DNA from 4 places in the Staphylococcus sp. MSU001 genome. Region 4 is predicted to be linked to each of the others. Evidence: predicted binding sites of a transcription regulator. Region 4 holds the regulator's gene; each other region holds the start of a gene.
What was found. Region 4 encodes LexA, which represses DNA repair genes until DNA is damaged. Its sites were predicted from a motif close to CGAACATATGTTCG; they were not measured.

Region 1: a site for LexA is predicted at 724-737, ahead of ACVBFA_RS04725 (YolD-like family protein). Genes of this name have one in related genera too.
Region 2: a site for LexA is predicted at 1,566-1,579, ahead of uvrB (excinuclease ABC subunit UvrB). Genes of this name have one in related genera too.
Region 3: a site for LexA is predicted at 1,005-1,018, ahead of recA (recombinase RecA). Genes of this name have one in related genera too.

The regions. Positions count from the first base shown of each region.
Region 1 is NZ_JBRIKK010000007.1:65,086-67,288, forward strand. It holds gene blaZ (penicillin-hydrolyzing class A beta-lactamase BlaZ) at 1-447, shown strand, start outside; gene ACVBFA_RS04725 (YolD-like family protein) at 761-1,171, shown strand; gene ACVBFA_RS04730 (hypothetical protein) at 1,214-2,203, opposite strand, start outside.
Region 2 is NZ_JBRIKK010000006.1:103,859-106,061, reverse strand. It holds gene uvrB (excinuclease ABC subunit UvrB) at 1-1,452, opposite strand, end outside; gene ACVBFA_RS04320 (CsbA family protein) at 2,011-2,203, opposite strand, start outside.
Region 3 is NZ_JBRIKK010000009.1:63,324-65,526, reverse strand. It holds gene recA (recombinase RecA) at 1-919, opposite strand, end outside; gene ACVBFA_RS05825 (CinA family nicotinamide mononucleotide deamidase-related protein) at 1,090-2,203, opposite strand, start outside.
Region 4 is NZ_JBRIKK010000001.1:276,054-278,256, reverse strand. It holds gene ACVBFA_RS01200 (CAP domain-containing protein) at 1-754, shown strand, start outside; gene lexA (transcriptional repressor LexA) at 1,105-1,725, opposite strand; gene sosA (DNA damage-induced cell division inhibitor SosA) at 1,869-2,102, shown strand.

The sequences.
Region 1 (2,203 bases), on a different contig from region 4:
GGTGGAATCAAAAAAATTAAAAAACGTTTAAAAAAATTGGGAGATAAAGTAACAAATCCAGTTAGATATGAAATAGAATTAAATTACTATTCACCAAAGAGCAAAAAAGATACTTCAACGCCTGCTGCTTTCGGCAAGACTTTAAATAAACTTATCGCAAATGGAAAATTAAGCAAAAAAAATAAAAATTTCTTACTTGATTTAATGTTAAATAATAAAAACGGAGACACTTTAATTAAAGATGGTGTTCCAAAAGACTATAAGGTTGCTGATAAAAGTGGTCAAGCAATAACATATGCTTCTAGAAATGATGTAGCTTTTATTTATCCTAAGAACCAATCTGAACCTATTATTTTAGTCATTTTTACGAATAAAGACAATAAAAGTGATAAACCTAATGATAAATTGATAAGTGAAACCGCCAAGAATGTAATAAACAAATTTTAATAGTCTAAATGTACTACAAAAACTGATATAATTCTATCTTTCATAAAACTTCATAATATCGAAGAACATATATATTATTTATAATTATATATGTTCTATTTTTTTATGTTCACATTTTTTAAAAGAGAAAATACTATTAACATACCAAACATCATAATTCCAGTTACTATAATTATAAATGCTCGATAATTTTACTCAACTTTTCCATATAGAAAATAACTTATTTTAAATTAATTAATTAATCACATTAAAAAATTATATAATCCTTGCCAAAAAGGAACATACGTTCTACAATGATGATGAGGTGGTAAACATGATTCCAAATCCTAATGCGCCAGATGAATATAAATATGAAACTGATTATAGAAAAATACCAAGAAAATATTTAAACCCTAAAATCCCTCAAGGGCGTGGAAAAATCAAATGGCAAGCTTTTGCGACTCTCCCGCAACAGTTTGAAATTTTAGAACAAATTATAAAGGATCAAAATAAAATAGAAAAACCATTGCTAACACATGATTCATTAGATAATTTAGATCAGATTTTTCAAATAAAAATTCAAAATGATGAGTTATGTACAATCTCATATTGGGAAGACGGTAACATTTCAAAATATACAGGAAAAATTTTAAAAAAGGATGAAATTAGTAATACATTTTCCTTTTCTGATACTAACAATAATATATATAATTTAAATAATGCTAACGTTTGTAGTATCACTTAACACTATTTAAACTTTTAAAAAGTTTAAATAGTGTTCTTATAATTACCTTTTTCGAAATACTTCTAGCAAAATCATTATAAGTATCATACTGATATTAAATATATTATTTTTATCACTGAAAAAAATTTCTACTACTTGGAAAATTGATAAAAGACTTATTATTAACAAAAGTTTATTTAATTTTTCGCTTCTTTCTTCTTCCTTATATGACTGCTCCAATTCAATTAGTGATAATTCTTCTTTGTTTAATTCTTCAATATATTGTGGAGATTTAAAATCATTATTATTCTTTAGATACAAATATAAATATAAACTAGGTAAAAGCTCTGTTCTATAAATAATTGCAATAGATCTCTTGAAATTTAGTATCCATTGTCTAAAATATAGGGCTTCTTTTTTTCCATTTAAATTATATTGTTGATACCCATACAATTGTAATTCATTTAACATAGTTTCTAAGAAAAAGAAATTAGCAGAACTATTGAAATAAAGTGCCATTTGAGAACATTTTTCTAAAACATCTCCTTCTTGCTCATCCATCCAAACTACAAAAACAGATGCTTTATTCAAGAAGTTTATATAATTATCGCTATAACCATCTTGCCTAAAATGTTTACTTTTTCCTTCAAATGAAAAAATAGGCGCATTTACTAACCACTCTTGAATCTTCACGTCCTCATAGAAAGGATCATCAGTAAATTCATTTTCATTAGCTAAATAATAAACTTCAAAACCCATATTTTTAGATACTTTATATTCAAAAATATCCTTACTATTAATTTTTATAATTCTATTAATTTGTCTAGAAACATCTCTAATATTTTTACAATGTCTATTACCATACAATTGATACTGTCTTTGTCTATTATTTTTTTCTTGATTAATTAGAGGATATATCTTATCTTTTACACATGAGAAAGTACTATACAAGTCGCTTCCAAAGTTTATACTCTCTAAGTCTTCAATGATTTCTATAACAAATGTACCATTGTTAAATATAGTTAAGGTTAAAAAAAATAAATTCAAAGTGTT
Region 2 (2,203 bases), on a different contig from region 4:
TAATGTTTTAATTTCTGAGTGTAAATAATTAACTTTAATCCCCGCTTCTTTCATATATGTAGTTAAATCTTCACTCATTTTTTTAGTAAGTGTTGTCACAAGTACACGTTCATCTTTGTCAACACGATCTTGGATTTCACTTAAAAGATCATCGATTTGATTCTCAGTTGGACGCACATCAATTTTAGGATCAAGTAAACCAGTAGGTCGTATAATTTGTTCAACCATTTCATCTGTATGTTCTAACTCATATGGGCCTGGTGTAGCTGAAACATAAACAAGTTGTTTTGTTTTTTCTTCAAATTCTTCAAATTTTAATGGTCGGTTATCCAACGCACTTGGCAAACGAAATCCATGGTCTATTAATACTTGTTTACGAGCTCTATCCCCATTGTACATACCACGAATTTGAGGTAACGTAACGTGTGACTCATCAATCATGACAAGCCAATCGTCTCCAAAATAATCAAGCAATGTATATGGTGTTGAACCTAATGGTCTTAAAGTTAAGTGAACGGAATAGTTTTCAATACCTGAACAAAAGCCCATTTCTCTCATCATTTCTAAATCATAGTTAGTACGTTGTTCTAACCTTTGTGCTTCTAATAATTTGTTCTCATCCCGTAATTCTTTTAGTCTCTCTTCTAATTCTTTTTCGATTCTTTCAATAGCTACTTTCATTTTCTCTTCACGAGTAACGAAGTGCGAAGCTGGGAAAATTGTAAAATGCTCACGTTCTCGAATTACTTCACCAGTTAAATAGTTAACCTCTCTGATACGATCAATTTCATCTCCAAAAAATTCTACGCGGATACACATTTCTTCTCTAGAAGCTGGGAATATTTCAACAACATCCCCACGCACTCTAAATGTACCACGTTGAAAATCTATGTCATTACGTGAGTATTGTACATCAACTAACTTTCTCAACAATTCGCTTCGTTCCATCTCCATACCAACACGTACACTAACAACCAAATTTTTATATTCTTCCGGATTACCTAAACCATAAATACAACTAACACTTGCGATAATAATGACATCATCACGTTCAAATAAAGAACTTGTAGCAGAATGTCGTAGTTGGTCAATTTCATCGTTAATGGAGGCGTCTTTTTCAATAAAGGTATCTGTTGAAGGCACGTATGCTTCAGGTTGATAGTAGTCGTAATAACTAACGAAATATTCAACTCTATTTTCTGGGAAAAATTCTTTAAATTCACTATATAGTTGACCTGCCAGTGTCTTGTTATGTGCAATAATAAGTGTAGGTTTACCAACCTCTTTAATTACGTTACTCATAGTAAAAGTTTTACCTGTCCCAGTTGCACCTAATAAGGTTTGATGACGTTTCCCTTCATTTACGCCATCCACAATTTTTTGTATCGCTTGTGGCTGATCACCTTGTGGCTCAAATTCAGACTTTAACTTAAATGGAACATGTTCTACCATTCCAAAATACGCCTCCTATTATTGTTATCATTTATAAAGATTTTACACATCTCGTATCAATTACTTTTTCATGAATATTATTTTCTATTTTAACAAATTCTACAAGAACAATACAAACATTTGTTCGCTTGAGAAGTTTAACATTTTTAATGCTTATTCTAAAACAAGAGCTCTAAGATGATTTCTTATGTAAGAAATTGTCTTAGAGCTTTATTTAATCAGTAATGTATGCTGTGCGATGTTTTTTCTTAAAAGTACAATCAGATACATATTATATACACACTGTACTTTAAAATCTTTCGCTTTTATATTCACAATGTATCAATTATTATGTTCTAGCCATTAAAATATTTACTAATTAATATTTAGTTATTAATGTTTACACCATGGATTACTTAATATTCAAAATAATATAAACATTAATTTAAAGTAAAAAATGAACAATAAATAATAATCCAACAATTTTTAAATTAAATCATAATCACTATAATTACAGTTTAAAGTAATAATAAATCAAAAAAACAAATACTTCAAAATTTTTGTTTGCATAAACACATCTTAAGAATCATTTTGGTTCTTATGAAATTCAAGTTGATCAATTATTAAATAACCAGCTAATAAACTTGTCACATCTATAAAAATAATCCATTCGTTGTGAAAGAATCCTTTATAAACTGATGCACCTATTATTATCAATGTGACTAATGTACCAATCCATTTACTTCTAGTCACCACACTAAACAGCACAACT
Region 3 (2,203 bases), on a different contig from region 4:
AATTTTTGACGTTTTCTTTACCTTGCCCCATTCTATCTCCATTATAAGAATACCAGGCACCTGATTTATCAACGATATCGTTCTCTACACCTAAATCAATGAGCTCTCCTTCCTTAGAGATACCTTGACCATACATAATATCTACTTCTGCAACTCTAAATGGAGGTGCAACTTTATTTTTCACAACTTTTATTTTGGTTCTGTTACCTACAATGTCTTGACCTTGTTTTAACTGCTCTGCTCTTCTTACCTCTAAACGTACAGAACTATAGAATTTTAGGGCTCTACCACCGGGCGTTGTTTCAGGATTCCCGAACATCACGCCAACCTTTTCACGAATTTGGTTAATAAATATAGCTGTAGTATTAGATTTAGAAATAGCCCCTGATAACTTTCTTAATGCTTGAGACATTAATCTTGCTTGTAAACCAACATGAGTATCTCCCATTTCACCTTCAATTTCAGCTTTAGGTGTTAAGGCTGCTACTGAATCGACAACAACAATGTCCACAGCACCACTACGAACAAAAGCTTCGGCGATTTCAAGACCTTGTTCACCATGATCTGGTTGAGATAAGTATAAATTATCAATATCTACACCTAATGCTTGTGCATATACTGGATCGAGAGCGTGTTCGGCATCGATAAATGCTGCTACACCACCGTTTTTTTGTACTTCAGCTATAGCATGTAAAGCTACTGTCGTCTTACCCGAACTTTCAGGTCCATATATTTCGATAATTCTTCCTTTAGGATAACCTCCAACCCCTAATGCATTATCAACTGTGACAGAACCACTTGAAGTACTTGATACTCTGCGACCTTTATTATCGCCTAACTTCATAACGGCACCTTTACCAAAAGATTTTTCCATATTTTTAATAACTGTATCTAAAGCTTTTTGACGTTCATTATCCAAAACGAGACCTCCTACTACAGAAAGTTATCTGTATAATATCTTATACTTACTATACAAGTATTTTAAGCAAAACACAAGTCTTTTGCGAATATTTGTTCGCGTTTATTGTGTTCTAGCTTATACAAAAACGAACAAACGTACTTATATTTCTTACAAAAATTTAAAATATATTATTTATTAAACCAATTTAATAATCTAATCATCGCATAATTTTGACTTCTGCTTCTCAATAAATTACGACTTTGAGACATCTTAAATGTTTCGATATCGAAATTATTTCCATCATAAATCCCTAAATATACAATATTATCTTTATTTAAAAGTACAATACCCAAATCTGTTTGGTACAAATCTCTGACATATTGAGCAGCATTGAATAAAACGGTATTAAACTCACAAGTTATATCAATAAATTGGTTAGAATGTGGTAGCATACCTTTAACTAGATTTTTACTGTCAGCATTTTTTAATCGAGTAAACAAAGCTCCATTAGTTACACCGTCATAAATAGCAAAATTCTGTTTTGCACTATTTATAACCGATTCTTCAATGCTAACTTCGTCTGAACCAAAATAATAAGTACCAATCCTATTTAAAATTTCATCTCGAATAGGCTTAATAAGCAGTTGACATCGTTCCTTACTTTCGGCATTGGCTGTTAATCTAACATATACTTCATGCGTACCTGCAAGAGGTGCGATTGTCGGATTAGTTTGCTCATCTATAAGGTCAATTAATAGTGTTTCTAATTTCGACTCTCCTATACCAGCAAATCTAAGTAATTCAGAAAAAATAACTTCATCTTTATCCATAAGATAAGGTAATAATTCATTTTTCGCCATAGGTTGCATTTCTTTCGGTGGACCTGGTAGTAGAATTATTTTTTGTTTACCTAATTCTACAAGCATACCAGGAGCCATACCATTTTTATTTGGTAAAACTATGGCATCTTCAATCACTAATGCTTGTTGCTTATTATTAGAGGTCATATCTTGACCTTGTTCTTTAAAATAGTTTTTGATAAAGTTTAACGATGCTTCATCCGTCACTAGATTTTTTCCTAATACTTTAGCTACAGTATGTTTAGTTAAATCATCTTTTGTTGGCCCTAATCCACCTGTTAAAACAATAGTATCAAATCTAGATAGACATTGCTTTATTACATATTCTAACCTTTGAGGGTTATCACCAATAACTGTGTGTTCTACTACACTTTTACCAATACTATTAAAAAGTTTTGAAAGATATTGTCCATTTGTATTAGCTATTTGACCTAGTAATAAT
Region 4 (2,203 bases):
GTATGGCACAAATTGGTACACATATTATTCAAATGATTATAATCAATTTTTGATGGTGAGTTATATTAACAATCATGTTAATGCATTGTATACAAATCAAAATCTTATTTCATCTAAATCTCAAATTAAGTATGATACTCCTAAAGATGTTGTTAGGGAAAGATATGGGTCCCCGATTCAAGTTATAAAAAAAGGAAAAGTTGGTTTTGATGTAAAAAGTAATGAGTATGATGTTTTCCATAAAGACCATATTTATACCACAGTATTTTATGATAAACACAGAGATAATGGTGTGAAGTCATTATTACAAGTGAGTGAGAAAATGGAAAATCGTTTAAGATATCAATATGGTAGACCATCTAAATTACTTGCAAAGAGTTTTGAGTTGCAAAATTTTGACATTGTTAATGCTGAAAGAAAACAGCATGGCTTAAAAACATTAGATTATTCCAAGGATGTTTCTCATACTGCGCGTAAGCATAGTATTGACATGGTTAAGCATAATTACTTTGACCATGTAAATGAAAAGAAACTTTCTCCTTTTGATAGATTAAAAAAAGATGGAATCGAATTTAAAGCTGCTGGAGAAAATTTAGCATACGGACAATTGAATAGTATCTATGCACATGAAGGTTTGATGAATTCATTGGGGCATAGAAAGAATATTTTAAACACTCATTTTGATTACTTGGGCGTAGGTGTATATTTCAATGATCGAAGACAACCCTTTTGGACTGAAAATTATACAAGTTAAATGTTTATATATATGACTTATGGGTATAAGTAGTCCGTAAGGATGTAGATAAATATGAAGCAAAAAAGTAAAAAGCAAACTGATATACTTGAAAAAGTGAAAGAAATATTAGATAAGAACAAAAAAACAAAATCGGTTGGTCAGAAGTTGTATTGAATTTTTCTCTCACAACAGGTGTAGTTCAGAGTAAAAAATTTGATAAAAGCGTTATCTTAACACTAACACTGGCATCGAGATTAATATATTAAATACCCTAGGACATTAGTTGCTGTCCTAGGGTATTGTTTTTAAACCATATAAAAAATATAAGGAGGCCTACACTTAAAAATAAGAAATTGATTATAAATTTATTACATTTCTCTATATAATCCTATTACTTTACCTATTACAATGACATTATCTAAGTAAATAGGCTCCATAGTACTATTTTCAGGTTGTAGTCTATAACGATTTTTTTCTTTATAGAAGCGTTTAACAGTAGCTTCTTCATCTTCAGTCATAGCTACTATAATATCACCATTTTCAGCAATAGTTTGACTTCGTACAATTACTTTGTCGCCATCTAATATTCCAGCTTCAATCATACTTTCCCCAACTACATTTAAAATAAATATATCGCTGTTATGTGTTGAAGTTAAGTGCTCTGGTAGTGGAAAATATTCTTCTATATTTTCTACAGCGGTAATTGGAACGCCGGCCGTAACTTTACCGATAACCGGAACATGAATTGTTTCCTCTACATTTACCTCATCTAATTGTTCGCTAACTATCTCGATAGCTCTAGGTTTAGTAGGATCTCTTTTTATATATCCTTTTTCTTCTAATCTAGATAAATGTCCATGTACTGTAGAACTTGAAGCTAAACCGACAGCTTCGCCAATTTCTCGAACACTTGGTGGATAACCTTTTGTTTGAACAATTTTCTTAATATAATCATATATTTCACTTTGTCGCTTAGTGAGTTCTCTCATAAATAGGCACTCCTTATTATTGTTTGAGATAATTATATCATTAATTATCTTTTCTAACAAACATTTGTTCGCAATGTTGTTGACACAGAACTTATGTTCTGATAAATTACTTATACAAACAAATGTTCTAGGAGTGAGATTGGATGATTTTAAAATACAAATATAAATTTTTAACATATATGGCAATAGTAATAGTGTCTTGTATTGTTTTTTTAACTTTCTTTTTAAGTGTTAACCAAGGTGCTCAATCAGAACAAACGTACGAAATGACTGACCACAAGATTCATCAACATAATCAAAAAGGAACTACTCAAAACTATAAAGACAAACAAAATAGCGAACAGAATGATCAGTCTGTGTTCGCATTAGTCAATTAATTTTCATATTATCTACTGTAAAATGAGCGTAACAATTTGGTTATGCTTATTTTTTTGATATATTCTACTCAAGTAATAAGTATCATTAAAACTAACAGAAT